3 regions of the Nocardioides luteus genome follow, and region 2 is predicted to be linked to each of the others. Evidence: riboswitches for the same ligand, from Rfam matches in the RefSeq annotation. Region 2 holds a riboswitch; each other region holds the start of a gene.
The links. A riboswitch is a leader RNA that binds a small molecule or an ion and turns the genes downstream of it on or off. The one in region 2 is predicted to bind cobalamin.
Positions count from the first base shown of each region.

Region 1 (9,870 bases), 160 kb from region 2:
AGGCAGACCAGGATCGCCGGGGTCAGGGTGAGGTCGCGCCAGCCGTCGGTGCTGAACAGGAAGTTGGGGTTCACCGCCGTGGTCACCACGAGCAGGGCGACGAAGGCCACAGCGATGCCGGTCTCGCGCTGCTTCAGAAGCCAGGTCAGCCGGCCGGCTGCTCGGTGGCGTGGCTGCGGCGCGGCCGGGGCGGGCGCGTCGAGCGTGGTGGTCATGATGCCTCGCTGACGTTCAGAGTGGTGGAGTGGTGGGCCGTCGCCGCGCGCATGACGGCCTCGGGGGTCGCCTCCGCGCGGCTCAGCTCGGCCGTCTGGTGGCCCTCGCTGAGGACGATGACGCGGTCGGCCATCCCGAGCACCTCGGGGAGCTCGGAGGAGATCATCAGGATCCCGAGGCCCTCCTGCGCGAGCGTCGACAGCAGCCGGTGGACCTCGGACTTGGTGCCGACGTCGATGCCCCGGGTGGGCTCGTCGATGATCAGCACCTTCGGCCGGGTGGAGAGCCACTTGGCCAGGACGACCTTCTGCTGGTTGCCGCCCGAGAGGGTGCCGGCGAGGGTGTCGAGGGTCGCGGCCTTGACCTCGAGCCGGGCGGCCCAGTCGGCGGCCGAGCGGTTCTCGATGCCGGTGCTGATCAGCCCGGTGCGAGCGAGCCGGCCGCTCGTCGGCAGGGTGATGTTGCGCGAGATCGGCGCGTCCAGCACGAGGCCGTGCTGGCGGCGGTCCTCGGGCACGAACGCCAGCCCCATCTCGATGGCGCGTCGCGGGTCGCCCGGCGGCACCGGCCGCCCGTCGAGGATGACCTCGCCGCTCTCGTAGGGGTCGACGCCGAAGATCGCCTGGGCGACCTCGCTGCGTCCGGCGCCGACGAGGCCGGCCAGACCGACGATCTCGCCCTCGCGGACGGTGAGGCTGATGTCCTGGAACAGTCCGGTGCGGGTGAGGCCCCTGACCTCGAGCAGTGGCTTGCCGACGGTGGCCTCGAGCTTCGGGTAGAGGTCGGAGACCTCGCGCCCGACCAGCCGCTGGACGATCTGGTCCTCGGTGACCGCGGCGATCGGGTCGGTGGAGATGTAGGCGCCGTCGCGCATCACCGTGATGGTGTCGCACAGCGCGAACACCTCGTCGAAGCGGTGCGAGATGAACACGACGGCGCAGCCCTGGTCGCGCAGCGTGCGCGCCACGGTCATCAGCCGCTCGACCTCGTTGCCCGACAGGGCCGCGGTCGGCTCGTCCATGATCAGGACCTTGGCGTCGAGGGAGAGCGCCTTGGCGATCTCGATCAGCTGCTGGTCGGCGATCGAGAGGCCCTCGGTCGGGCGGTCGGGCTCGATCGGCACGCCGAGCCGGGCGAAGAGCTCGACGACCTCGGTGCGCATCGCGGCACGGTCGATCCTGCCCCAGCGGTTGGTCGGCTGGCGCCCCATGAAGATGTTCTCGGTGACCGAGAGGTCGGGGAAGAGGGTCGGCTCCTGGTAGATGACCGCGACGCCGGCCTGCTTGGCCTCGGCGGTGTTGCGGAAGTCGACCTGCTCCCCGGCGAGCAGGTAGTCGCCCGCGTCGCGACGGTAGAGCCCGGCGACGATCTTGACCAGCGTCGACTTCCCGGCTCCGTTCTCCCCCACGAGCGCGTGGATGGATCCGGCCTCGACCCGGAGGCTTCCAGACCGGAGGGCGCGTACGGGGCCGAACGACTTGGCCACGTCCCGCAGCTCCAGTGCGGCGGGTGTGTCCGGCATGGGCAGCTCCTCGAATTGAAAGGTTTCAAGCCTGGTTTACGCTAGTGATGGCAATCACATACGTCAACACTCTTCGGCCGCTAATTTGAGCGAGGTTCGGACTTTGTCGTCAGACCGGCACGACGCCCACCCACATCCAGGCGGGAATCCTGCCGCGTCAGACCGCGTTCAGAGACCCATGCACGCACTCTGGGTATGGGCACATCCGCACGCGTCGTCGCTCAACGGACGGCTGCAGGAGGCGGGCCGGAACGCTCTCGTCGCGGCCGGCTGGACCGTCGACGAGATCGACCTCTATCGAGAAGGTTTCAATCCACTTCTGGTGGAGCGGGGCGAGGCCGACGTACGCCGCCACCAGGACCGCCTGCGGGAGGCCGATCTGCTGGTCGTGCAGTTCCCGCTGTGGTGGTATTCGGTGCCGGCCATCCTCAAGGGCTGGATCGACCGGGTCTTCGAGTCGGGGTTTGCCTTCGACGTACCGGATCCGGAGACCGGCAAGCCGCTCAAGTACGGCAAGGGCGGCCTGGCCGGCAAGCGCGCGCTGACCATCGTCACCGCCGGCGACCGGGCCGCGACCCTGGGCCCGCGCGGGATCAGCGGCCACATCGAGGACGTCCTGTGGCCGCTCCTGCACGGCACGTTCTGGTACACGGGGATGGACCCGCTGCGCCCGCACCTGATCACCGACGCCGACACCGTCGACACCGAGGCGATGGCGCGGATCGAGGCCGATCTGAGCGTACGTCTCGAGGGCGTGATGACCGAGCCGCGGATCGCCTACCGGCCGATGGTCGAGGAGCAGTACGACCACACGATCAAGCTCCACGACTCGGTCGCGCCCGGAGAGGACGGGCTCCGCGCCCACCGTGAGGGCTGACGGGCCCGCCTGCTACGGTCTTCGGGCCAGCCGCTCGGGACGTAGTCCCGGCACGGGAACCCGGTGAGAGCCCGGGACTGACGCGCAGCGGTGTGGGTGACGGACGGGACACTGTGCCACTGGGCCCTCGGGCCTGGGAAGGCGTCTCGCGCCGGTCGATCCCGAGTCCGAAGACCTGCTGGCCCTGCAGCAGACCGCTGCCGGTCAGCACGGGCGACGCGTACCAGCCCGCGACCCGCTCGAGGACCGACGTGCACCTGTCCCGCACCATCCGACCGACCCTGGCCCGAACGATCGCCGCGAGTACCGTGCTGGTGCTCGGTGCCGCCCTGACCGGCTGCGGAGCCGACCAGCCCGCCGACGCGCAGAAGGCGGCCGCCGGGACCGTCGGCTTCCCGCTCACGATGACCAACTGCGGGCGCGAGATCACGCTCGAGGCACCACCCGAGCGGGTCGTCTCGCTCAACCAGGGCTCCACCGAGATCCTGCTCTCGCTCGGCCTCGCCGACCGGATGGCCGGCACCGCGGTCTGGACCGACCCGGTGCTCGACTCGCTCGCCGAGGACAACGAGCGTGTGCCGCGGCTCGCCGACAACTGGCCCTCCTACGAGCGTGTGCTGGAGGCCGAGCCCGACTTCGTCACCGCCTCCTTCATCAGCACCCTGGGAGAGGGCGGGGTGACCACCCCGGAGGACCTGGAGAGGCTGGGTGTCGGCTCCTACCTCTCCCCCGCCGAGTGCATCAAGGACAACGAGGGCGACGACGACGGCACCCGTCTCGACCCCCTCGAGATCGAGACGATCTACCAGGAGATCACCGAGCTGGCGCGGATCTTCGGCGTCCCCGAGCGCGGCGAGCAGCTGGTCGCCGACCTGTCCCGGCGCCTCGAGGCCGCCGAGAGCAAGGCGCCGGCGGGTGAGGTGAGCGCGATGTACTGGTTCGCCAACTCCGAGTCGCCCTACCTGGCCGGTTGCTGCGGCGGCCCAGGCATCATCGGCCGCGCTCTCGGCATCGAGAACGTCTTCGACGACACCACCGACGAGTGGCCGCAGATCAACTGGGAGACCGTCGCCGAGCGCAACCCTGACGTCATCGTCGTGGGCGATCTGACCCGCAAGAGCCAGACCGCCGAGACCGCCCGCGCCAAGATCGACTATCTGAAGAACAACCCGGTCACCGCGCAGATGGACGCGGTGAAGAACGACCGTTTCGTGACGCTGTCCGGCGCCGAGCTCAACCCCTCGATCCGCACCGTTTACGCGGTCGAGAACGTCGCCGACCAGCTGGCCGCTCTCGGCCTCCGCTGATGGCGGTCCGCGCCCTCCCTCGCGCCGGTGTCCTGCTGGCCCTGGCTCCCCTGGTGGTGGTCGCCTCGGTCGCGGGCGCCATCACCGTGGGACCCTCCGACCTCAGCATCGCCGACGTCTACGGTGTCCTCGCCGACCGGGCCGGCCTCGGCTCCTCCGAACTGACTCTCCTCCAGCAGAGCATCGTGTGGGACCTGCGGCTGCCGCGTACGTTGCTCGCGGGGATCTGCGGGGCGGGCCTGGCCATCTGCGGGGTCATCCTGCAGTCGCTGCTGCGCAACCCGCTCGCCGATCCGTTCGTGCTCGGCATCTCCTCGGGCGCTTCCACCGGAGCGGTCTCGATCGTCGTCCTCGGCATCGGGTCGGGCGCGGTCGGGCTCTCCACCGGGGCCTTCGTGGGCGCGCTGGCCTCGTTCGCACTCGTGCTGCTGCTCGCCTCGCTCGCCGGGGGCACCACCGACCGGCTCATCCTGGCCGGCATCGCCGCTACCCAGCTCTTCTCGGCCCTCACCTCGTTCATCGTGTTCACCGCGGCCGACGCCGAGCAGACGCGCGGGGTGCTGTTCTGGCTGCTCGGGTCGCTCTCCTCGGCGAGCTGGACCGACGTGCTCGTGTGCGGGGTGATCGTGCTCGGCGGGCTGCTCTGCTGCATCCTCGGGGCGGGATGGCTGAACGCGTTCGCGTTCGGCAACGACGCGGCGGCCTCGCTCGGCGTCGACGTCGCGCGCATCCGGGCGGTGCTGCTGGTGCTGACGGCGCTGATGACCGCCGTCATCGTCTCGACGTCGGGCGCGATCGGCTTCGTCGGGCTGGTCCTTCCCCATCTCGCCAGAGCGCTCGTCGGGGTCGGACACCGGCTGCTGCTCCCCGCCACCGCGCTGCTCGGAGCGATCTTCCTGATCTGGGTCGACACCGCGGCCCGGACGATGATCGACCCCGAGGAGCTCCCCGTCGGGGTGGCGACCGCGCTGGTCGGGGTGCCTGCCTTCGCGCTGGTGCTGATGAGGGCACGCCGATGACCGCGCTCGAGGCCGGCCGGGTCAGCTGGGCGCCTCGTGGCCGACTCGTCGTCGACGACGTGTCCCTCCAGGTCGAGGACGGTGCCACCGTCGGGCTGCTCGGGCCGAACGGGTCCGGGAAGTCCTCGCTGATCCGGCTCCTGGCCGGGCTACGCCCACCGTCGTCCGGAGAGGTCCTGCTCGACGGCAGCCCGCTCCCCGGCATGTCCCGGCGCCACCTCGCGCGCCGGCTCGCGGTCGTGGAGCAGGAGCCGGCGACCAGCCAGGACCTCCGCGTACGCGACGTCGTCGCCCTCGGCCGGATCCCGCACCGCCCGGCCTGGGCGCCCGACAGCGCCCAGGACCGTGCCGTCATCGAGGAGGCCGCCGCCCATGCCGGCATCGCCGATCGCCTCGAGCAGCGCTTCTCGACCCTGTCGGGCGGCGAGCGGCAGCGTACGCAGATCGCCCGGGCGCTCGCCCAGGAGCCGGAGATCCTGCTCCTGGACGAGCCGACGAACCACCTCGACGTACGTCACCAGCTGGCGCTGCTCGCGCTGGTCCGCCGGATGCCCACGACCTGCCTGGTCGCCCTGCACGACCTCAACCTGGCCGCCGCCTACTGCGATCAGGTCTTCGTGCTCGCCGAGGGCCGCGTCGTGGCCGGAGGCCCGCCCGCCGAGGTGCTGACCGAGTCCCTGATCGCCGAGGTCTACGGCGTCCGCGCTCGGGTGCACCACGACGAGGGCCTCGTCATCCGCTTCCTCGGCCCGGTCAGCGCCTAGAGCTGCGAGTCGTAGACGCGTACGTAGTCCACGACCATGCGCTGCGGGAACTGGGTCGTGCCGTCGGGGTTGCCGGGCCAGTTGCCGCCGACCGCGACGTTGAGGATGAAGAAGAACGGCTGGTCGAAGACCCAGGGGTTCGCGCCGGTGTTGGCGGTGGTGAAGGTCTGGTAGGCGACCCCGTCGACGGACCAGGTGATCGAGCCGGGCCGCCAGTCGATGGCGAAGGTGTGGAAGGTGTCGGCGAAGGACCAGCCCTGCGGGTGCATGTACTGGCCGGTGATGCCGTTGCCTCCGGAGTAGCCCGGGCCGTGCAGCGTGCCGTGCACGAGATGGGGCTCGTAGCCGACGTTCTCCATGATGTCGATCTCGCCGGCGTTGGGCCACGGCGTGCTGGGGAACTGGCCGCCGAGCATCCAGAACGCCGGCCAGATGCCCTGCCCACGCGGGATCTGGATGCGCGCCTCCAGCCGTCCGAACTTCGGCTGGACCTTGCCCTTGGTGGTGAGCCGGGCCGAGGTGTAGCCGCTCCCGCTCTGCCGGGCGGTGATGACGAGGTTGCCGTTGCCGTCGAGCGCGGAGTTGTCGCGCGAATTGGTGTAGGTCTGCAGCTCGTTGTTGCCCCAGCCCCCGGCTCCGGTCTCGTGGTTCCAGTTGGCGGGGTTGGGCGCGCCGCCGGCGGGTCCGTCGAACTCGTCGGACCAGGTCAGGGCGGCGGCCTCCACCTCTCCGGCTCGGGACGAGTCGGCCTCGGGGCTGGGCACCGCGGCCGGTGCGGCCAGCGGGGCGACCAGGACGAGAGCCAGGGCTGCGGTGATGGTCAGTGTGGTGCGGATGGTGCGGATCCTCGAGCTACGCATCGAACGCTCCTTCATGGGGGTTAACTGTAAAGCGACCTTACAGTTATCGGGCGTTCGCGGGAACGGAAACGCCGGGTGACGTCCGGTCACCGCCAGTAGGCGCCCGATGCGCTCTAATGGGTCACCGGAGCGGGGCCATCGGGGGCCCTGCAGGTGAGGTGATCGCATTGGCACGGGATCCGTACAGGCCACGGACGCCGATCATCGGCATGGTGATGGTGTTCCTCGCGTTGGCGATCGTCGGGGTGACGGCGTACCTGCACCTCGGCTGGTGGTCGCTGATCGGCTACGCGGCCGCGGCGGTCATCGCCGTGGTCGGCGGCTGGCTGCTGTTCAAGGACGTGCCCGAGCCACCCCACTCCGGACCTGGAGCGAGCCGATGACCGACACCGACGACCAGACCGTCGACCGGACCGGCCTGACGGACGAGGACGAGGGCTACCACAAGAGCCTCAGCCCGCGGCAGCTGCAGATGATCGCGATCGGCGGCGCCATCGGCACCGGCCTGTTCCTGGGCGCGGGCGGCCGGCTCCACGAGGCAGGTCCCGGCCTGTTCCTCGTCTACGCCTTCTGCGGCGTGTTCGTCTTCCTCATCCTGCGCGCGCTCGGCGAGCTGGTGCTGCACCGGCCGTCGTCGGGGTCGTTCGTCTCCTACGCCCGTGAGTTCCTGGGCGAGCCGGCTGCGTTCGCCGCCGGCTGGATGTACTTCCTGAACTGGGCGATGACCTCGATCGTCGACGTCACGGCGATCGCGACGTACGTGCACTTCTGGGGCACCTTCGAGGTCGTCCCGCAATGGGTGATCGCGCTCGTGGCGCTCGCGGTCGTGCTCTCGATGAACCTGATCTCGGTCAAGCTCTTCGGCGAGCTGGAGTTCTGGGCGGCGCTCATCAAGGTGATCGCGCTGCTGGGCTTCCTGGTGCTCGGGATGATCGTGCTCGCCCGCCGCGACGAGCTGAACGGCCAGGAGACGGGGATCGGGATGGTCCTCGACAACGGCGGGCTGTTCCCGGTCGGCGCGCTCCCGCTGGTCATCGTCGTGTCCGGCGTCGTCTTCGCGTACGCCGCGGTCGAGCTCGTCGGCACGGCCGCCGGTGAGACCGCCGAGCCGGCGAAGGTCATGCCCCGGGCGATCAACTCGGTGATCGCCCGGATCGCGGTGTTCTACGTCGGCTCGCTCGTGCTGCTCGCGCTGCTGCTGCCCTACACGACCTACCGGGCCGACGAGAGCCCGTTCGTGACGTTCTTCGACCAGCTCGGGATCGCGAACTCCGGCACGATCATGAACCTCGTGGTGCTGACCGCGGCGCTGTCCTCGCTCAACGCCGGCCTTTACTCGACCGGCCGGATCCTGCGCTCGATGGCCATGAGCGGGAGCGCGCCGGCCTTCACCGCCCGGATGTCGAGGAACGGGGTGCCGTTCGGCGGGATCCTGCTCACCGGCAGCATCACCCTCCTCGGCGTCGGCCTCAACGCGGTCGTCCCCGGGCAGGCGTTCGAGATCGTGCTGAACATGTCGGCCCTCGGCATCATAGCGTCCTGGGCGACCATCGTGATCTGCCAGATCCAGCTCTACCGGCGATGGAAGCAGGGCCTGATGTATCGGCCCGACTTCCGCCTGTGGGGGTCGCCGTGGACGGGCTACGCGACGCTGGTGTTCCTCGCGGTCGTGCTGGTCCTGATGGGCTTCGACTACCCGATCGGCACCTGGACGGTCGCGACGCTCGCCATCATCATCCCGGCCCTGATCATCGGCTGGCGGCTCGTCCGCGACCGCGTCCGGCAGATCGCCCTCGAGCGCGAGGGCTACACCGGCGCGATCCCGATCAGGGCCGAGCGCCCGATCGCCGACGAGGCGACCGGCGGGCCGCGCGACGACGAGGGGCCCGACACCCGGGCGTGATCAGGCGACCGGGCCCTCGCCGAGGGTCACGGTGGCGGTGTGCGCCTCGCCGGCGGCATCGGTCCAGCCGACCGAGATCCGGTCACCCGGTTCGTGGTTCCCGAGGACCGAGGTGATGTCGTCGATGCTCGCCACGGGGGTGCCGTCGACGGAGGTGATCGTGCTGCCCTCGGCGATCCCGCCCGCCTCGGCGGCACCGTCCTCGACGACACCGACGACCAATGTCGACCTGGTCGTGTCGACCTGCACCCCGAGGGCCGCTGCCGGGCCGCCGATCTCGACGTCGCCCGACTCCTCTCCGGCGAGGATCTGGGCGGCGATGTCGAGGACGGTGTCGATCGGGATCGCATAGCCGGAGATCTCGGCGGAGCCGGAGGTGGCGGCGACGTTCATGCCGATGACCTCGCCGTCCTCGTCCAGCAGCGCGCCGCCGGAGTCACCGGAGACGACGTCGGCGTCCGTCTCGATCAGGTCAGTGAGGTCGGCGGTGGTGCCGTCCTCGTTGTTGACGGTGATCGCGGTGCTCGGGTCGGTGACGGTGCCGTCGGCCGCCGAGAGCGAGCCCTGCCCTTCGGCGTTGCCGACCGAGGTGACCTGCTCACCCAGGGTCGCCGCGTCCCGGTCGGTGGCCACGGTCGAGAGCCCCGAGGCGTCCTCGAGCTGCAGCACCGCGACGTCGTGGACGTCGTCGTAGCCGAGCACGGTCGCGTCGTACGTCGTGCCCGTGCTCGGGTCGGCCACCGTGATCGAGGTGGCGCCCTCGACGACATGGTGGTTGGTCACCACGATGCCGTCCGCCGTGATGGTGAGCCCCGTACCCGCACCCCGGGCGGTGCCGTAGTCGACGGTCGTGTTGACCAGCACGACGCCGGTCGACTCGGAGTCGGTCGCGGGCTCGGAGTCGACCGTCGCGGCCGAGGTGCCGGGTCCCTGCGGGTAGGGGGCGACGGTCCCGCCGCCGTAGAAACCGCCGTACGTGCCATAACCAGGGCCGGGCTCGGCTGCGTACGTGCTGGTCGCGCTGACCGCGGCCACCGCGAGAGCCGGGGTGGCGACGGGGATCGCGACGAGCGGGATCGCCAGGGCGGCGACGACAGACTGGCGGATGCGGCGTGAACGGGACATCGGGTCCTCCTCGGGCGGTTGATGTCTCGAGATTCCGCCCGTCCGCTGTGGGCTTCCTGTGAACCAGGCACGGACCGGCTGGGAAAAGCCGGCACTTCGCGATCGGGCTGAGATGCTTGACCCGATGTCCACCGAGTCCCAGACCCCGCACCGGGGTCGCCGGTCCGTCTTCGTGGCCGGCATCGTCATGGTCGTCGCCGGGCTGGTGGTCCTCGGCTACGTGGCCTGGGAGCTCTACGGGACCACCATCGTCAGCAAGCAGCGCCAGCAGGACGCG
Region 1 is NZ_JADOVJ010000001.1:1,471,256-1,481,125, reverse strand. Features, by position in the region: gene HD557_RS07140 (ABC transporter permease) at 1-215, opposite strand, end outside; gene HD557_RS07135 (sugar ABC transporter ATP-binding protein) at 212-1,738, opposite strand; gene HD557_RS07130 (NAD(P)H-dependent oxidoreductase) at 1,917-2,615, shown strand; cobalamin riboswitch at 2,626-2,812, shown strand; gene HD557_RS07125 (ABC transporter substrate-binding protein) at 2,867-3,922, shown strand; gene HD557_RS07120 (FecCD family ABC transporter permease) at 3,922-4,941, shown strand; gene HD557_RS07115 (ABC transporter ATP-binding protein) at 4,938-5,705, shown strand; gene HD557_RS07110 (glycoside hydrolase family 16 protein) at 5,702-6,565, opposite strand; gene HD557_RS07105 (hypothetical protein) at 6,724-6,948, shown strand; gene HD557_RS07100 (amino acid permease) at 6,945-8,468, shown strand; gene HD557_RS07095 (S1C family serine protease) at 8,469-9,593, opposite strand; gene HD557_RS07090 (class E sortase) at 9,718-9,870, shown strand, end outside.
Region 1: linked by a shared signal. The riboswitch ahead of HD557_RS07125 (ABC transporter substrate-binding protein) and the one ahead of HD557_RS06265 (ribonucleotide-diphosphate reductase subunit beta) in region 2 are both predicted to bind cobalamin.

Region 2 (9,870 bases):
CGCGTTCGCGCACGCGCTCGCCGACGCCATCGACGCGACCGGCGCGGCCACCGGCGTACCCGTCTTCGCGGGCTCGCTCCGCTCGGCCCCCGACGACCTCTACGAGGCGCTCGGCACCCTCGACGCGCTGATCGTGACCGTGCTCGCGGCCGGCGGGTCCGTGCCCGCGTCCGCCTCCGCCGGCGGTGAGGACGAGGCCTGGGACGTCGAGCGGATGGCGGCGCTGGACATCCCTGTGCTCCAGGGCCTCTGCCTGACCAGCTCGCGCGCGGAGTGGGAGGCCTCCGACGACGGTGTGACGCCGCTCGACTCGGCCAACCAGATCGCGATCCCGGAGTTCGACGGCCGGATCATCACCGCTCCGTTCTCCTTCAAGGAGCTCGACGAGCAGGGGCTCCCCCACTACGTCGCCGACCCCGAGCGGGCCGCGCGCGTGGCCCGGATCGCGGTCAATCACGCCCGGCTCCGCCACACCCCCAACCCCGAGAAGCGCCTCGCGCTGGTGCTCTCCGCCTACCCCACCAAGCACGCCCGCATCGGCAACGCGGTCGGCCTGGACACCCCGGTCTCCGCGATCCGGATGCTGCGCCGGCTCCGTGAGGAGGGCTACGACCTGGGCCAGAACAACGAGGTCGTACGCATCCTCGACTCCGTCGCCACCGAGGAGGGCGACACCGCTGCCGGCGACGCGCTGATCCACGCGCTGATCGCGGCCGGCGGCCAGGACGAGGAGTGGCTGACCAACGCCCAGCTCACCGACGCCCACGTCCGCATCTCCAAGGCCGACTACGACGCGTGGACCGCCGATCTCCCCGCCGACCTGCGCGAGCAGATGGTCGAGACCTGGGGCCCGACGCCGGGCGAGCTCTTCGTCAACGACTCCGGCGAGCTCGTGCTGGCCACGCTCCAGGCCGGCAACATCGTCATCCTGATCCAGCCGCCGCGCGGGTTCGGCGAGAACCCGGTCGCGATCTACCACGACCCCGACCTGCCGCCCTCGCACCACTATCTGGGCGCCTACCGCTGGCTCGAGCACGGCTTCCGCGCCGACGCCGTCGTCCACCTCGGCAAGCACGGCTCGATGGAGTGGCTGCCGGGCAAGAACGCAGCGCTGTCGGCGTCATGCGGCCCGGATGCGGCCATCGGCAACATGCCGCTGATCTACCCGTTCCTGGTCAACGACCCGGGCGAGGGCGCCCAGGCCAAGCGCCGGGCGCACGCCACGATCATCGACCACCTGGTGCCGCCGATGGCCCGCGCGGAGTCCTACGGCGACATCGCCCGGCTGGAGTCGCTGATGGAGGAGTACGACCGGATCTCCTCCATGGACCCGGCCAAGCTGCCCGCCATCCGCGGCGAGATCTGGCAGCTGATGAAGGCCGCCGAGCTCCACCGCGACCTCGGCATGGAGGAGCGCCCCGAGGACGACGACTTCGACGACTTCATGCTCCACATCGACGGCTGGCTCTGCGAGATCAAGGACGCCCAGATCCGCGACGGCCTGCACGTGCTCGGCGGCACCCCCGAGGGCGAGGCGCGGGTCAACCTGGTCCTCTCCATCCTGCGCGCCGCGCAGGTGTGGGGTGGCGTCGGCGGGGCCGTGCCCGGTCTGCGGGCGGCGCTCGGCCTCAAGGAGGGTGCGGACACCCGCGCCGTCGACGAGATCGAGACCCAGGCGCGCGACCTGGTGCAGCGGATGGACGCGGCCGGCTGGGACCCGGCGGTCGCCGAGACGCTCCACGACGACCCGGCTGTCCAGCAGGTGCTCGCCTTCGCCGCGACCGAGGTCGTGCCCCGGCTGGCGAAGACCACCGACGAGCTGTCCGCGGTGCTGCACGCCCTGGACGGTGGCTTCGTCCCCGCGGGGCCGTCGGGCTCGCCGCTGCGGGGGCTCGTCAACGTACTTCCGACGGGGCGCAACTTCTACACCGTCGACCCGCGCGCGGTCCCGAGCCGGCTGGCGTGGCAGACCGGGCAGGCGATGGCCGACTCGCTGCTGCAGCGCTACCTCGACGAGACCGGCGACTACCCGACGTCGGTCGGGCTCTCCGTGTGGGGCACGAGTGCGATGCGTACGTCCGGCGACGACGTCGCCGAGGTGCTCGCGCTGCTCGGGGTGCGTCCCGAGTGGGACGAGGCCTCCCGCCGCATCACCCACCTCGACGTCATCCCGCTGGCCGAGCTCGGCCGGCCCCGCATCGACGTGACCGTACGCATCTCCGGCTTCTTCCGCGACGCGTTCCCGCACGTCGTCTCGATGCTCGACGACGCGGTCCGGATGGTGGCCGACCTGGACGAGCCGGCCGAGGACAACTTCGTCCGGGCGCACACCCTCGAGGACCTCGCCGAGCACGGCGACCAGCGCCGCGCGACGTCCCGGATCTTCGGCTCCAAGCCCGGCTCGTACGGCGCCGGGATCCTGCAGGTGATCGAGGCTGGCAACTGGCGCTCCGACCAGGACCTCGCCGACGTGTACGCAGCCTGGGGCGGCTTCGCCTACGGCCGCGACCTCGACGGCGCCCCGGCGGCCGACGACATGCGCGCCAACTACCGCCGGATCAAGGTCGCCGCCAAGAACGTCGACTCCGCCGAGCACGACATCGCCGACTCCGACGACTACTTCCAGTACCACGGCGGCATGGTCGCCACCGTCCGCGCGCTGACCGGTTCGGATCCGAAGGCGTACGTCGGCGACTCGACCTCGCCCGACGCCATCAAGACCCGGACGCTGCAGGAGGAGACCAACCGTGTCTTCCGGGCCCGGGTGGTCAACCCGCGCTGGATCTCGGCGATGCAGCGCCACGGCTACAAGGGCGCCTTCGAGCTGGCCGCGACCGTCGACTACCTCTTCGGCTTCGACGCGACCGCCGGTGTGGTGCAGGACTGGATGTACGAGAAGCTCGCGCGCGAGTACGTCCTGGACGAGACCAACCAGGAGTTCATGCGCTCCTCGAACCCGTGGGCGCTGCGCGGCATCGTCGAGCGGCTGCACGAGGCGGCCGAGCGGGGGCTGTGGGAGGAACCCGACCCCGAGGTCGTCGCTGCGATGCGGGAGATCTATCTCGACATCGAAGGTGACCTGGAGGAAGAGTGACGCGTCGGATCAAGATCATCGGCGTCGGCCCCGGCGACCCCGACCAGGTCACCCTCGAGGCCGTCGCCGCGATGCGGTCGGTCGACTACTTCCTGGTCACCGACAAGTCGGGCACGGTCAAGAAGGGCATGCCGGACCCGCTGGTGCGAGCCCGCGAGGAGCTCCTCGACCGCCATCTCGACCAGCCGGCCCGGGTGGTCAAGGTCGACGACGCACCCCGCGAGCGGCGCGAGGAGTTCACCGGGACCGACGAGGAGTACCGGGCCGCGGTCGCCGACTGGCACCGCGCCCGGGTCGAGCGCTACCTCGCCGTGCTCGCCGAGCACCCCGGTGACGTCGGCTTCCTCGTCTGGGGCGACCCGGCCTTCTACGACTCCACGATTCGCGTCGTCGACCAGATCGCCGAGCAGCTCGACATCGAGGTCGACGTCATCCCCGGGATCTCCTCGGTGCAGCTGCTCGCGGCGCGCCACCGCCTGGTGCTCCACGACGTCGGCCGTCCGCTCTACGTCACCACTGGCCGCGCGGTGCTCGAGGCCGTCGAGGCCGGCCACGACAACCTCGTGGTGATGCTCAACCGCGTCGTCGAACTCCCGGGGCTCGAGGACTGGCGGATCTGGTGGGGCGGCAACCTCGGCACGCGTGAGGAGGAGCTGGTCGCGGGCACCGTCGGCGAGGTCCTGCCCGCCATCGATGAGGCACGCGCCCGGCTGCGCGAGACGTCCGGCTGGGTGATGGACATCTACCTCCTGCGGGCTCCGCGCCGATGAGCGGATTGCTGGTCGCCGGCACCACCTCGGATGCGGGCAAGTCGGTCGTGGCGACCGGGCTGTGCCGGGCGTTCGCCCGCCGCGGCGTGAAGGTGGCGCCCTACAAGGCCCAGAACATGTCCAACAACTCGATGGTCTGCGAGGCGCCTGACGGGACGACCGCGGAGATCGGCCGGGCCCAGTGGGTCCAGGCGCTGGCGGCACGGGTCGCCCCGGAGCCGGCGATGAACCCGGTGCTGCTCAAGCCCGGCTCCGACCGCCGCAGCCATGTCGTGCTGATGGGCCATCCCGCCGGCGAGGTCTCCTCCCACGACTGGGAGCACGGGCGCCGGCATCTGGCGACCGCGGCCCACGCTGCGTACGACGATCTCGCCTCGCGCTTCGAGGTGATCGTCGCCGAGGGGGCCGGCAGCCCGGCCGAGATCAACCTGCGGGCCGGCGACTACGTCAACATGGGACTGGCCCGGCATGCCGGGCTGCCGACGATCGTCGTCGGCGACATCGACCGCGGCGGGGTGTTCGCGGCGATGTACGGCACCCTGGCCCTCCTCGAACCCGAGGACCAGGCCCTGATCAGCGGCTTCGTCATCAACAAGTTCCGCGGCGACGCGGGTCTGCTGAAGCCCGGGCTCGACTCGCTGGAGTCGCTCACCGAGCGCCGGGTCTTCGGGGTGCTGCCCTGGGAGCCGTCGCTGTGGCTCGACTCCGAGGACGCGCTCGACCTGGAGGGCCGTCGTGCGGCGGCCGGCGCCACCCGCAAGGTCGCGGTCGTACGCCTCCCTCGCATCTCCAACTTCACCGACGTCGACGCGCTCGGTCTAGAGCCGGACCTCGACGTCGTCTTCGCCTCCTCCCCGGCCGACGTCGCCGACGCCGACCTGGTGGTCCTGCCGGGCACCCGGTCCACGATCAGCGACCTGGCCTGGCTCCGCTCGCGCGGCCTCGACGTCGCCCTGATCGAGCACGTACGCCGCGGCCGCCCGCTCCTCGGGATCTGCGGTGGCTTCCAGATGCTCGGCGGCGTCATCGCCGACCCCGACGGGGTCGAGGGGTCGGTCACCGAGGTCGAGGGACTGGGCCTGCTCGACGTCCGCACCGACTTCGCCCCCGCCAAGAACCTCCGCCTGCCCACCGGCCCGGCCCTCGGGGTCGAGGCGAGCGGCTACGAGATCCACCACGGCCGGATCACCCGCGGCGACGGGGTCACCGAGTTCCTCGGTGGCGCGCAGGCCGGCAACGTCTTCGGGACGATGTGGCACGGCTCCTTGGAGGGCGACGCCCTCCGGGGCGCGTTCCTGCAGGCGACGCTGGGTCGCGAACCCTCCTCGGTCTCCTTCCCGGCGGCCCGTGAACGCCGCCTGGACCTGATCGCCGACCTCGTCGAGGAGCACCTCGACGTCGACGCCCTGCTCGACCTCGCCGTCTCCCCCGTCGGTCGAGCCGACGTCGTGAGGGACGAACGACGTCGTGTCGAGACCAACACAGTCCCCTCGAGGTCGACAGAGGACTGTGTTGGTCTCGACACGCCTCCGCCTAACGGCTCCGGCGGCTCGACCAGCGGGGGCGGCTCGACCAGCGGGGGTATCCGATGAGGCTGCTGATCCTGGGCGGGACCGGGGAGGCTCGGGACCTGGCGGCACGGCTGGTCGAGGAGAGGGTGGCGGTCACCTCCTCGTTGGCGGGCCGGGTGGCTCGGCCGCGGCTGCCGGTGGGGGCGGTGCGGATCGGCGGCTTCGGAGGGGTCGAGGGCTTGAGGGGGGCTCTCGACCACTTCGACGCCGTCGTCGACGCGACGCACCCGTTCGCGCGCGGCATCTCGGCCAACGCGGCCACGGCCTGCGCGCAGACCGGGCATCCGCTGCTCCGGCTGGAGCGGCCGGGCTGGCCGGCGGACCCGTCCTGGACCTACGTCGACACCCACGACGAGGCCGCCGCGCTCGCCTCCGGTCTCGGGAGGCGTCCCTTCATCACCGTCGGACGCCAGGAGCTGGCCCGGTTCGTCCCGGCGCTCGCGGGCCACGAGGCTCTGGCCCGCGTGGTCGACCCGCCCGACCTCGACCTGCCCGAGCCCTGGACGCTGCTGACCAGCCGTGGCCCCTACGAGATCGAGGGCGAGCTCGCGCTGATGCATGAGCACCGCACCGACGTGCTCATCACCAAGGACTCCGGCGGCACCTTCACCTGGCCGAAGATGGCCGCGGCCGCCGAGCTCGGCGTGCCCGTCGTGGTCGTACGCCGACCCACCGCCGCCGACGGCGTCCGCACCGTCGACGACGTCGCCGAGGCGGTCGCCTGGGTCCGGAGCCTCGGATGAGGGTGGTCGTCGGGATGTCGGTGACCGACGTCGACCGCCGCCAGGACCTGCTCGGTTGGGCCGGCGAGCTCGACGCGAGCCTCGCCTTCCTGCAGATGGGCGGCCCGTCCCTCTCCGCAGAGCTGACCCGGCTCGCCGACGCCGGTGCGGAGACGATCACCCTGGCCGGGGTCAGCCTCGGCCCGCTCGCCCCGGGCCACTCCTGGCTGCGCCGGATCGCGGCCCACTGGTGGCGCGAGCGCGCGGGCGAGCCTCCCACGATCCAGGTGGCGACCGCTCTGGCGACCACGCGTGACGAGCTCGCCGAGGTGCTGGCCGAGACCAGACCGATCACCGGCACCGAGCCCGGGCTCACCTCCCCCGCCTGGGAGCGGGTCCCCGGCCACGTACGTCAGGTGCTGATCTGCCGCGGCCCGCGCTGCACCGCGAAGGGCTCCGAGGAGGTGGCCAGGGCGGTCGTCCTGGGCGCGATGGAGGCCGGTCTCGGCGACGACGACCTGCTGATCACCCACACCGGCTGCCAGTTCCCGTGCAACCAGGCGCCGGTGCTCAGCGTGCAGCCCGACGACGTCTGGTACGGCAACGTGGAAGCGGCCGCCGCCCGGGTGATCGTGCGCGATCACCTGGACGGCGGCCGTCCCGTGGAGGCCTACCGCCTCCCCCGCTAGCTCACAGGCTGGCGGCCAGGGCCTTGCGTTCCGCGACAGCGCGCTCTGCCGCGTACAGACGAATGACCAGTCCGGTCAGTGCCACTCCGAGCACGCCCCACATCGTGGCGAGCGTGATCAGCGAGGCCCGGCGGAAGAACCACAGCGTGTCGGCCGGGAAGTCCCCGACCTCGTTGACCGTCGTGAACAGCTCTCCGGCGACGACCATCACGGCCAGGTAGGCCGCGGTCGCGCCGACGACGGCGAGGTAGGTGCCGAACCGCCCGCGCAGCCGCACCGCGGCGTACGTCACGACCACCGCCGCCACGACCGAGAGGGCCTGGAAGGCGAAGTAGACCGCGGTGCGTACGCCGATGGTGTCGCCGCTGCCGACCGCCGGCGGGGTCGCCGGGTATTTGAGGAACGGCACGAGTGCGACCGCGACGAACCCGATCAGGGTGACCAGCGCCGTCGACTGGCCCGGCGTGAGCCGTCCCAGACGACCCAGCGTTGCCGCGGCGACCAGCCCGACGATGCCGCCGAGCGCGACGCCGACCGCGAGGGTGCCGGTCAGCAGCCCCCAGGTGCTCTGGTTGGTGCGGGAGACCTCGGCGGCCTCCTCCTCGCCCTCAGCACCTTCGGCGGCATGCGAGTGCGAGTGTCCGTCGCCGCCGGCCTCCTCCAGCGCGATGGCAGCACCGACCTGCGGCTCACCGACGGCGTACGCCACCAGGAAGGTGGCGACTCCGGCGAGGAGGCCGGCTAGGAGGCCGCGTACGAGAAAGGCACGCGGGCTCATCAGTGGCAGGGGTAGCCGAGCAGGTGACGACCGTCGTGGACCCACTCGTGGATCAGGGTGCCCGACGGGATCGAGACGGCGCCCTGGTCGGCGCTGATGAAGAAGAGCGCCAGGAGACCGAGCAGACCGAAGAAGAGCGCCCAGGGGGCGAGCTCACGGAGCGGGATGGTGGGCAGATCTGCGCCGGCGACCGGCGCCACAGCGTGCTGCGACATATGTCCTCCTCAGGGATACCTGCGTCCCTGTTCGTTGGGGTTGGACGGACATTCGGGTCTGACTCCACCGCCGCGAGGCGGTGTCACAGTAGCGCGACTGTGCCGGAGTTCCACCGGCTTCCTCATGTCCGTTGGCGGCATCATGCCACGTCGGGACGCTGGCCGCACCCACAGCGTTCCATGGAGTCGGCGAAACACAAGATCTAGGAAGTTGCATTGGTGTAATTCCCGCATATAGTGGTGCCCGCAGCTGGTTCTCCCACCTCGGCGACGAGGCGGGAGAGGCAAGAGGGAACCCGGTGCGAGTCCGGGACTGCCCCGCAGCGGTGAGTGGGAACGACCGCCGTCACGAAGCACTGGGAGCAAGCCGGCTCCTGGGAAGCGACGGCCACTAGGACCGAGCACGAGACGCCCACGAGTCCGAAGACCTGCCAGTGCCCACCTCATGGTGGGGTCCGCGACCTCGAGGGAAGGTCAGGGGATCGAGCGCGTACGACGCCGTCCTCTCCTGCCCCGGCACGGATGCACGAGACATCCAGCGGGCCGCGGGGCCCGCCTGAACAAGGGGGGTATGGGCTTGATCGACACCGAGGGTCTACCGATCCGCACCGAGAAGTCGGCGTACGTCTTCGACTATCCGATGGCCGAGGACCTGGCCAAGAAGCAGCGGAGCATCTTCTGGACCGCCGAGGAGATCCCGGTCGAGAACGACAAGCAGGACTTCCTGGTCAACATGACCGACGCCGAGCAGGCTGCGGTCAAGACGACGCTGAAGCTGTTCACCATCTACGAGCTGATCCTCGGCGGCGAGGTGTGGGGCGACCGGCTCTTCCACGCGTTCCCGCGGCCCGAGATCCAGATGATGACCAACGCCTTCTCCTTCGCCGAGCTGAACATGCACGCGCCGTTCTACGCGAAGCTCAACAAGACGCTGATGATCGACACCGAGGAGTTCTACGACTCCTACAAGAACGACCCGGTGCTGGCCGAGCGGATCGCCTTCGTGTGGGACGCCATCGCCGACGAGGACCTGCTCTACGCGCTGAGCGTCTTCACGCTGATGGAGAACTGCGTCCTCTACTCCAACTTCGCCTTCCTCAAGCACTTCCAGTCCGGTGGCAAGAACCTGCTGCAGAACGTGATCAGCGGCATCAACTTCTCCGCCCGCGACGAGAACCTGCACGCCACCGGCGGTGCCTGGCTGTTCAACACGACGCTGGACGAGTACGCCGCGACCGTCCCGGCCGACAAGTTCGAGGCCGAGCGCGACGACCTCTTCGCCCGCGTCCGCGGCGTCGCCGAGCACCTCTACGCCCACGAGGCCCGGATCGTGGAGATGCTCTTCGCCCACGGGCCGATCACCGGCATCGAGCAGGCCGATCTGGAGGCCTTCGTGCGCTCCCGCATCGACATGACCCTGGAGAACATGCGGATGGAGCCGCTGTTCGGGGTCGAGACCAACCCGGTCGCCGAGTGGTTCTACGCCGGCATCAACGGCACCCAGTTCCACGACTTCTTCCAGGTCACCGGCAACGAATACAACCGCAACATCGGCGAGACGGAGTTCGAGTTCTGATGAGCAGCACCAGCTGGGAGGCGCTCTCCGCCGAGCGCAAGGCACTGCAGGACGAGGGCACCGTGCCTGCCTTCATGACCACCGCGGGCTACGCGATGTTCAAGGCCAAGTACACCGTCGCGGACCAGAGCGTCCGCGAGCGCTACGAGACCATCGCGGCCACCGCCGGCGGGCTGGCCGACGAGATGTACCCCCGCGAGGACGGCGTCTCCTGGACGGAGCCGTTCTTCGAGGCGATCTGGAACGGCTGGCTCTCCCCCTCGACGCCGGTGCTGTCCAACCTCGGCACCGACCGCGGCCTGCCGGTCTCGTGCGAGGGGTCCTACGTCGAGGACTCGGTCTGGGGCTTCTACGAGACCCTCAAGGAGGCCGCGATCCTGTCCCAGAACGGGTTCGGCACCTCGGCGTACCTCGGTGACGTCCGGCCGCGCGGCGCGAAGTTCAGCGACAACGGC
Region 2 is NZ_JADOVJ010000001.1:1,311,296-1,321,165, reverse strand. Features, by position in the region: gene cobN (cobaltochelatase subunit CobN) at 1-3,094, shown strand, start outside; gene cobF (precorrin-6A synthase (deacetylating)) at 3,091-3,864, shown strand; gene HD557_RS06290 (cobyric acid synthase) at 3,861-5,456, shown strand; gene HD557_RS06285 (cobalt-precorrin-6A reductase) at 5,453-6,178, shown strand; gene HD557_RS06280 ((2Fe-2S) ferredoxin domain-containing protein) at 6,175-6,846, shown strand; gene HD557_RS06275 (CbtA family protein) at 6,848-7,624, opposite strand; gene HD557_RS06270 (CbtB domain-containing protein) at 7,624-7,839, opposite strand; cobalamin riboswitch at 8,073-8,289, shown strand; gene HD557_RS06265 (ribonucleotide-diphosphate reductase subunit beta) at 8,411-9,415, shown strand; gene HD557_RS06260 (ribonucleotide reductase N-terminal alpha domain-containing protein) at 9,415-9,870, shown strand, end outside.

Region 3 (9,870 bases), 2.5 Mb from region 2:
CAACTTCCTCGACCGCGAGGTGTGGGACCTTCCCAACACCCCCGACGAGGTACGTCCCCTGCTGCTGCACTACCACCCGCTGGTCATCTACCGGTTCCAGGTGCTCAAGCAGACCGACGTGGTGCTCGCCCTCTTCCAGCAGGGCAACCGGTTCACCCCCGAGGAGAAGCGGGCCGACTTCGAGTACTACGACCCGATCACCACCGGCGACTCGACGCTCTCGGCGGTCGTGCAGTCGATCATGGCGGCCGAGGTCGGCTACCAGGGCGACGCGCTGCGCTACTTCTACGACGCCCTCTACGTCGACCTGCACAACATGCACGGCAACACCGTCGACGGGATGCACATCGCCTCCACCGGCGGCGTGTGGGGCGGCCTCGCGTTCGGCTTCGGCGGGATGCGCGACTATGACGGCAGGCTCTCCTTCGACCCGCGTCTGCCGGTCGAGTGGGGCTCGCTGATCTTCCGGGTCCAGTGGCACTCGACCCGGATGCAGGTCGCGGTGACCACCGACCAGATCGTCTTCACCGTCGTGGACACTCCGGGCGAGGAGTTCGACATCCCGGTCAGCGTCCGTGGGGAGGAGTTCGTGGTCTCGAAGGGCTCGCCGGTCGTCGTGCCGCTCGCCGACCAGGGGCCGCGGATCGGCAAGCACCTCGACGAGGAGCCGCACGGCGGCGTACGGCAGGACGGGTCGCGGATCATCGCCACCGTGCCCACGCCGATCCCGCCGGAGATCTACGAGCAGGACCACATCGAGCACCCGATGGTCCCGCACGACTCCCCGCGCGGCTCCGAGCGGCTCGCCGAGGAGGCCAACAAGGCCGCCAACCTGTCCAACATCTCGCAGACGGACTCGGCTCAGTAGCCGTCTTTACATGGCCCTAGACTGGCCGGGTGGTGCACGCTTCCTCTCTCCGGGCGAGGCTTGCCCACCCGGTCGTCCTGGTCCTGATCGGGATCGCGTCGGTGCAGGTCGGCGCGACGTTCGCGAAGTCGCTCTTCGACGAGGTCACCCCGACGGCCATGGTCTGGCTGCGGCTGTCGCTCTCCGCGCTGATCCTGCTGGCGATCACCCGCCCACGGGTCCGCGGCCTGTCGCGACGCGACTGGCTGGTCGTGGTCGCCTTCGGGGCCTCGCTCGGGCTGATGAACTGGGCGATCTACCAGTCCTTCGCCCGGCTGCCGATCGGGATCGCGGTCACCATCGAGTTCATCGGCCCGCTCACGATCGCGCTGGTCACCTCGCGGCGGGCGCGCGACCTGGTCTGGGTGGCACTGGCAGCGGCCGGGGTCGTGCTCCTCGGTCTCGAACCCGGCCGGATCTCGATCGTGGGCGTGCTGTTCGCGCTGCTCGCGGGCGCCTGCTGGGCTGCGTACATCGTGCTGTCGAAGGCGACCGGTGCGCGCTGGGAGGGCATCGACGGGCTCGCTCTGGCATCGACCGTCGCGGCGGTGGCGCTGACGCCTGCGGCGATGGCGTACGCCGACGGGCTGGGGTCTCCGCACGTGTGGCTGGTCGGGTTGATGGTGGGTCTGATGTCCTCGGTGATCCCCTACTCCCTGGATCTTGTTGCCCTGCGTTCGATCAAGCCGGGGCTCTACGCGATCCTGATGTCGCTGGAGCCGGCGGCCGGTGCCCTGGCCGCGATCCTGGTCCTCCACGAGGGGCTGTCCGTGCTGCAGTGGCTGGCCATCGCCTGTGTCGTGGTCGCCTCAGCAGGGGCGACGCGCACCGGCAAGCCCGAGCATCACGTGCCGGCGGAGTCGACCCCGGCGTGACGTACGTGGCTCGTTGCACGACGTAGTGGGGCGTTTCACACAAGCGACATCGGATCGTCACTGACTCCGAATGTTCGGGTCACTACAGTTTGGTGACAACTCCCCCCGCCCTCCGCCCGGTCCCCCGCCTGTCTCTGGAGTTGCTCCGTTGTCGACCATCACCGCCCCCGCGCACACCACCGCCGTAGCCCAGATGGCCGCACTCTTCGCCGCACGCACCGCGGGGCGAATGGTGGGCCCGTTCCTCCGTCCGATCCAGCTGCTGCTCGCGTGGCCGGTGGCCTCTCAGCTCGTCGCCCGGCACAACGCCAAGGCGGCCGAGGAGGCGCTCCTGCTGCGGCGAGCCGAGCGTGAAGACGTCCAGCACTATCTCCAGCTGCTGGCATCGGAGAGAATGACCGCATGACGGTTCCCCGGGCGATGGCCGAGTCGACGGTCACGTTCCGTGACGTACTCTCCGACGACGGCACCCTGATCCGTGCCTGGACCAACGATCCCGAGGGCGAGATCGACGGGCCGACGGTGCTGCTGTGCAACGGCCTCGGCACCAGCCCGTGGAACTGGCCGGCGCTGCTGCACACCTCGTGCGGCGTACGCGTCGTGTCCTGGCAGCACCGCGGCACCTCCGGCTCGGCGCGACCGAAGGACCTGGAGCAGACGACATCGAGGCACTTCGCCGAGGACGCGCTGTCGGTGATGGACGCCTTCGCGCTCTCGCGACCGGTGGTGATGGGCTGGTCGATCGGGGTCAACACCGCGTTCGAGCTGGCCGCGGACCACCCCGAGCGGGTATCCGGCATCTTCGGCGTCGCCGGGGTGCCAGGCGACACCTTCAAGTCGATGCTCGGGCCGCTGCCGCTGCCCGCCCCGGCGGCCGCGATCATGACGCGCACCGCCGCGAAGGTGCTGCGCCGCACCGGCTCCCTGATCACCCCCGTGGCGACCCGCCTCGAGCTCGGCCCCCGCGCGATCGAGATGTTCTCGAAGGCCGGCCTGATCGGCAAGGTCCCCGACCCCGAGCTGGCCGCGGCCGCGCTGGCCGAGTTCCTGACCACGCCGGTCGAGTGGTACTTCCACCTCGCGCTGCGCACCTCCCAGCGCCGCTCGGTCTCGCCGCGCCGGATCAAGGTGCCGGTCGTGCTGGTCGCAGGCACCCGGGACCTCATCGCCGGGGCGCGCCACATGTCTCGGGTCGCCGCCGATCTCAAGAACGGCACCTTCGTCGAGCTCGACGGCACCCACTTCGTGCAGATGGAGCAGCCCGACCGCGTCCACCAGCTGCTGCTCGGCTTCCTCGCTCGCGTCGCCGAGCACCAACGCGTCTGACCAGCGCCGAGACGTCACTCCGGTCGGCCGACGGGAGCGACTACTCGACCGACCGGAGTGACGCCTCGGCGGGGGTGATCATGGCTCGGCGGGCGGCTCGGCGCAGAGTGGCGAGGACGGCGGGGCCGAGGAGGGCGATCGCGACGGCGGTGGTGATGGCGCGCACGGTGTCCCAGCTGCTGGTCGAGGTGACCAGGGTGTAACGCAGGAACGTCGCCAGGTTCTCGGCGAGCGCGGCCCCGGGCTCGTAGGACAGGTTGCCGCTCGCGCCGGGCACCGTGACCCCGGTCAGCAGGGGCCACCCCTGCAGGTTGAGGAGGAGCCCGTAGGCGTAGGAGGCGAGGATGCCGTACGCCGCCAGCAACGCGACCTCCGTGCGGCCGCTCGCGCGTGGCAGGAGCCCGGCTCCCATCGCGACCCAGGCGGCGCCGAGCATCTGGTAGGGCAGCCACGGCCCGACGCCGGCGGTGACGAGCGCGGCGACGAACAGGCTCGTGCAGCCGAGCACGAAGCCGAAGGCGGGCCCGAAGACGCGGCCACCGAGGATGAGCATGAAGAAGACCAGCTCCACCCCGCCGGTGCCCGAGGAGACGGCGCGCAGGACGGCCTCGATCGCACTGAGCACGCCGAGGATCGCGATCATGCGGGTGTCGATCCCGCCCGCCGCGAGCTCGCTGAGCAGCACCACCAGCATCAGCGGCAGCAGCGCGAGGAAGATGAACGGCGGCTGTACCCGTTCGTAGCCGTGGAGCAGCAGCGGCCAGGCGAACATCATCAGCCCGGCCACGGAGATGATCACGAGCAGGAGAGCGGTGCGGGGCGAGAACCGGATCATCGCTCCCCCACCGCGTCGACGATCTCGCGCACGTTCAGCCAGCCCGGGCCGAAGACCTTGCTCACCTGGGGCGCGAAGGCGGGCGACTCGGCGGTGACGCTGCGTACGTCGCCGGAGGAGACGACCTCGCCGTCGGCGAGCACCACGACGTCGTCGGCGGCCTCGGCGACGAACTCGACGTCGTGGGTCGCGACCAGGATCGCCTTGCCCGCGTCGGCGAGCTCGCGGAGGATCTCGGACAGAGCGTGCTTGGCGGCGTAGTCGAGGCCGCGGGTGGGCTCGTCGAGGAGCACGACCGGCGGGTCGGCGCTCAGGATCAGCGCCAGCGCCAGGGCGAGGCGCTGACCCTCGGAGAGGTCACGCGGGTGCTGGTCGTCGGGGATGCCCGGCACGAGGCTGTCCAGGATCTCCCTGGTCCGCGGGCCGCCGGCGTCGCACTCCTCGGCCACGGTCTCCAGGTAGAGCAGGTCCGCCGCGCTCTGAGGCAGCAGCCCGACCAGGGTGCGCCGCACGTCGGGGTCGAGGGTCGCCGGATCCTTGCCGCCGACGTCCACCGACCCGGTCAGGCGCTTCTGGGTGCCCTGCAGCGTCCACAGCAGCGTCGACTTGCCCGAGCCGTTGCGCCCCATCAGCGCCGTCACCCGCCCCGCGGGCAGCTCGATCGAGACGTCGTGCAGGACCGGCGTACGTCCTCGGGTGACGGTGAGGCCGGAACTGGACAGGCCCGAACCCGACTGGCGCAGCGTGGACTTGTCGGGTGTTTCAGCGCCCGTCAAGCCGAGGGATATCCGGTCGACCGGGAATCCCACAACCCTCGCCCGCCGCCTGGCATCCCGCACCGTGAGCGGCAGCGGCGACCAGCCGAGCTCACGGCCGAGCTCGACGAGCGGCGGCACGACGGGCGAGTCCGCGAGGATGTCGGCGGGGTCGTCGACCGCGACGGAGCCGTCGCCGACGAGGAGCGCGATCCGGTCGGCGAAGGGTACGACGCGCTCGAGGCGATGCTCGGCGAGGACGACGGAGGTGCCGAGGTCGTGGACCAGCCGGGTGATGGTGGCGAGCACGTCCTCGGCGGCGGTGGGGTCGAGGGCGGAGGTGGGCTCGTCGAGCACGACGACCCGCGGGTGGGTGGTGAGCACGGAGCCGATTGCGACGCGCTGCTGCTGCCCACCCGAGAGCGTACGCAGCGACCGCTGCCGCAGCTCGGCGATGCCGAGCAGGTCGAGGGTCTCCTCGACGCGGCGCCGCATGGTCGCGGGCGGGAGGCCGAGCTGCTCCATCCCGTAGGCGAGCTCCTCCTCGACGGTGTCGGTGACGAAGCCGGCCACCGGGTCCTGCCCGACGTAGCCGATGATCCCGGCGCGCTCGCGCGGCGGCGTACGGATGATCGAGGTCCCGTCCAGCAGCAGGTCACCCTCGAGCGCGCCGCCGGAGAAACGGGGCACCAGGCCGGCGATGACGCCGAGCAGGGTCGACTTCCCGGAGCCGGTCGGGCCGGAGACGAGCAGCAGCTCGCCCTCCTCGACGGTGAGGTCGACGTCCTTGAGCACGTGCTCCGAGGAGTCGGGCGGGGTGAACGTGATCCCTCGCAGCTCGATCATGCGGCGGTCTCCTCCTCGACGAGTGATGCCGGAACCGGCGCGGCGACGGCCGGGAGCAGCCCGACGAGCACGCCTGCCATCGCCGTCAGGGTGACCCCGGGCGCGGCGCTCACACCGGGGAAGGCCACCGGGACCTGTGACCGGGCGACCCACCAGCCCGCGGTCGCGACCACGATCCCGCTCAGCGCCACCACGACCTCCGGCCAGCGCCACCGGTCCGGCCGGTAGACGGTCCGGGAAACCCGGCGACCGGCCAACCTCAGCCCGATGGCCGCGGCCCCGACGCCGAGCACCAGCATGCTGGTCGCCAGCCAGCCCGGCGTGGCCCCGTCCAGCACCGCGTAGACGCCGGCACAGAGCCCGACGAGCGAGACCAGCATGAGCGCCGAGGTGACCCGCCTGGTGGCGACGGGGACCCCGGCCGTACGTCCGTAGCCACGCGTGTCCATGCCGGCCGCGAGCGCCATCGACCGCTCCAGCGCGTCCTCGAGCACCGGGACCAGGAAGCGGCGCAGCCGCTTGACCCTCCCGGTCGCCCCTGCCCGCAGCCGCTGCGCGGCACGGACCCGCTGCACCGACTCGGCCAGCTGGGGCAGCACGGTCACCGCGACCACGACCGCGGTGCCGATCTCGTAGAGCGCCGGCGGCAGCGACCGCAGCAGTCGCTTCGGGTTGGCCAGCGCGTTGGCCGCACCGACGCAGATCACGATCACGCCGAGCCGCATGCCGTCGTAGAGGCCGGCCAGCAGCGCCTCGCGGGTGAGCGGCCCGAGCAGCCGGATCCCCAGCACCCATTCGGGAAGCGGGATCTCGGGCAGGTCGATGAGCACGTGACCCGGCACGGCGCCCAGGAGCACCCGGAAGAGCACCCGGGTCGCCACGATGAACAGGGCGAGGCCGACGTAGAGCCGGAACGCCTTCGCCCACGGTTGCTCCCCGCGGCGGGCCGCGACCACGACCGAGACCACCCCCACCAGCAGCAGAAGCAGCAGCGGGTTGGTGGTGAAGGAGGCGTACGCAGCCAGGCCGATCGCCCACACCCACCACGCGACGGGGTGCAGATCCCGGGGCAGGCGCGCGACCGCGGCTGTGCGGATCAGCGTGCTCATCGCCGACGCCACCACACGACACCGGCGACGGAGAAGAGGGCGAGGATCCCGGCCGGAGCGACCCAGACGGGCAGCTGCCGGGGCTCGGAGGGTGCGTCGTCCGGAGATAACTCCGGCGACGGGCTTGAGGGCGCCCCCACAGCATCCCCAAGCTCCGTCGCCGGAGCGGTAACGACATCGTCGTCTATCCACGTGAACGCAACACCCTGCCCGGAGGTCACGCTGATTTCGGTAACATTTCTGGAGGCATAGCTCCAGGCCCCGGATTCGTCGGTGACCCACAGCGACCAGTAGGCGTCGGCGGGCGGCATCTGGGCGCAACCGGCGGTCTTCGGCCGGCCGTCGACGCGGCAGACGACGCTGGGCATCGCGGTCACGTAGGTGAGCGGATGTCCTGCCTTCTCGAAGAGATCGGCGCCGGTGTCGCCCTCCTCGGGCCGGACGCAGGTGACCGCGGGGTCGCCGCCCAGCGCGTTGGGCTCGACGACGACGGTGACGCCGTCACACGCCTCGTCGGACCGCGAGACGGCGGCCGACGCGGAGGCGGGGGTGACGACGAGTGCGGTGGCTCCGGCGAGGATCGCCAGGGCCACGCGAGCGGACCGCAGGATCAGCACGAGCTCTTCGCGGTCGCGTCCTTGGGCAGGTAGACCAGCGACGGCAGCGCCTGGGCGGCCGCGAGGCGGTACATCCCCTCGGACTCCTTGGTCAGCCCCTTGGTGTTGCCCTCGGTCAGGGCGGCGTCGTCGTAGGCCACCGCGCCGACGTCGTCGCCGCAGGTCACGACGTGCTCGGCGACCCAGGAGGCCGCCTTCTCGGCAGCGTCGGTCTCCCCGGCGCGCCCGAACGCCCACCCGGCCAGGCCGGTGGTGTTGGAGTTGGCGATGTTGCCGGTGGCGGCCTTGAAGGACCCGTCCTCGGCCTGGGTCTCCTTCAGCCACTCGACGCCTGCCTTGACCGCCTTCTCGGCCTCGGGAGAGGCGACCGAGGACAGCGCGATCAGCGCGAAGGCGGTGGCGTCGGCGTCCGGCGCGGCCTTCGGGTCGCCGTCGCAGGTCTGGTCGGCGGCCGCGGGGTCGGCCGTGAACGTGACCCGGAACCAGCCCTCCTCGCACTGCTGCCCGGCCAGGAACTCCGCGGCGGCCGTGGCCTCCTTGCTCTCCGCGTTGCTCAGCGCCCACACGGCGTACGACTGGCCGATGGTGTTGGAGTAGTCGGTCGCCTCCTTGTTCTTGGGGTCGAGCTCGTCGGCGATGCGGCCGTTCTCGGCGACGGTGCCCTCGAGCTGCTTCAGCAGACCGGGGTCGGAGGCGTCGACGTTCTGCTGGAGGACGAGCGCCTTGGCCGTGGCCCCGGCCGAGGTGACCGTGCCGAACCCCGGCGAGGTGTAGGCCTTCTTGTTCTTCATCACGGCCGCGACGATCGTGGCGATCTCCTCGTCGTAGCCGCCGACCTCGGCCAGCGCGATCCCGATGTCGGCGCTGAGGCCGAAGTCGTCGGTGCCGTACTGCGCGTTGTGGGCCACACCCTTCGGGGCCTGGGCGACGAGCCAGTCGGCCACCGAGGTGGACACCTTCGCGTCGTAGGCGGGCTTCTCCCCCTCCTCGACGGCCTTCTCGCCGCAGCCGGCGAGCGAGGTGAGGGCGAGGGCGGCGGCGATGCCACCGAGGACGGTCTTCTTCATGGTTCCTTCCGCGCTGTTCGTCGGGAAGGCCCAGGGCCGACCCGCTGCTTTCCACGACAGCGTCAGGTCAGTACGCGTCCGTCGGCAGGTGCTCCGGCTCGCTCAGGACCCTCGATGTCCTGAGCCTACGGTTGCGGGTCAGCGCCGGGATTCGACCGGCTTCCCCCACCACGGCGTGTGTTGATTGAGGCTCTGCTTTGATGCGGGGCAATCCTATGCCGCGCACGCCCTGCTTGCGGGATCGCCGTCGAGCAGTCACTCTGTCCCCATGCGCCACAGGATTCTCGGCCTTGTCGCAACCTCGATCTCGGCCACCCTTCTCGCTCTCTGCCCGACCACGACGGCACTCGCGGCACCGGATCGGACCTCGGTCACGTACGACGACCTGGTCGCCATGTTCGGCGACAAGGTCGGGAACAAGAAGACCGTCGAGACCGGGCTGCCGACGCTCAACCGCGCCATGGACGACGCCCGGATCACGACCCCCTACCGGCAGGCGGCCTACCTGGCCACGCTCGCCAACGAGAGCTCCTTCCACCACGACGCCAAGGGCCCCCGCGACAAGCGGAAGTACGCCGGCCGCGGCTACATCCAGCTGACCGGCGAGGCCAACTACACCGACGCCGGCGCCTACTTCGGGATCGACCTGCGCCGCCGCCCCGAGCTGGCCCGGTCGCTGGACCACAGCGCGCCGATCTCGCGCTGGTACTGGACCGTCGCCCGCGAGATCAACCCGCTCGCCGACGACCTCGAGATGGGCAAGGTCAACGCGGCGATCGGCTATCCCCGCAACAAGGAGGAGGACGCCGAGCGCTGCCGCGACTTCAAGGCCGCGCTGAAGCACCTCAACGGGTCGGTGCCCAAGGGGATCGACTGCACTCGCCCGAAGCCGAAGAAGGCAGACGACCAGGACCGCGCCGCGGACGCCTCCTAGCAGACGTACGTCACGCCGCCGCGTTGATCTCGTGGTTCGCTCGCTGACGCTCGCTCACTTCTTGATGCGCTTGTCGCTGACCGCGATCGCCGAGGTGCCCTCGTCCTTGAGCTCGAAGAGGTCGATCGCCTTGATGAGCTTGGTCCAGGTGGCGTAGCCGTAGTTGCGGGGGTCCTCGGAGGACTGGTTGCGGATGCGGGAGACGACCGTACCGACCAGGGCCCAGCCGTCGTCGTCGGCGGCCGCGGCGATGGAGTTGCGCAGCAGCTGGATCAACCGGGCGTTGCGCTTCAGCACCTGCCCCGTGGTCGCCGAGGAGGACGGCTTGCGGGCGGGGGTGGCGCCGGCCTCGGCGTCGGTGTCGGTCTCCTCCTCGGAACCACCGAGCTTCTCCACCACGGTGAACCGGGTGCAGGCGCTCTTGAACGGCGCCGGCGTCTTCTCCCGGCCGTAGCCGTAGACCGCGCGACCCTTCTCCCGCAGATAGTGCACCAGCGGGGTGAAGTCGGAGTCGGAGGAGACCAGCGCGAACGCGTCCGGGATCGCCGCGTGCAGCAGCTCGACGGCATCGATGGCGAGCGCCATGTCGGAGGCGTTCT
Region 3 is NZ_JADOVJ010000001.1:3,815,744-3,825,613, forward strand. Features, by position in the region: gene HD557_RS18255 (glycoside hydrolase family 65 protein) at 1-868, shown strand, start outside; gene HD557_RS18260 (EamA family transporter) at 901-1,782, shown strand; gene HD557_RS18265 (hypothetical protein) at 1,931-2,188, shown strand; gene HD557_RS18270 (alpha/beta fold hydrolase) at 2,185-3,108, shown strand; gene HD557_RS18275 (ECF transporter S component) at 3,149-3,943, opposite strand; gene HD557_RS18280 (ABC transporter ATP-binding protein) at 3,940-5,544, opposite strand; gene HD557_RS18285 (energy-coupling factor transporter transmembrane component T) at 5,541-6,653, opposite strand; gene HD557_RS18290 (hypothetical protein) at 6,650-7,270, opposite strand; gene HD557_RS18295 (prenyltransferase/squalene oxidase repeat-containing protein) at 7,264-8,337, opposite strand; cobalamin riboswitch at 8,404-8,525, opposite strand; gene HD557_RS18300 (glycoside hydrolase family 19 protein) at 8,606-9,271, shown strand; gene HD557_RS18305 (NYN domain-containing protein) at 9,326-9,870, opposite strand, start outside.
Region 3: linked by a shared signal. The riboswitch ahead of HD557_RS18295 (prenyltransferase/squalene oxidase repeat-containing protein) and the one ahead of HD557_RS06265 (ribonucleotide-diphosphate reductase subunit beta) in region 2 are both predicted to bind cobalamin.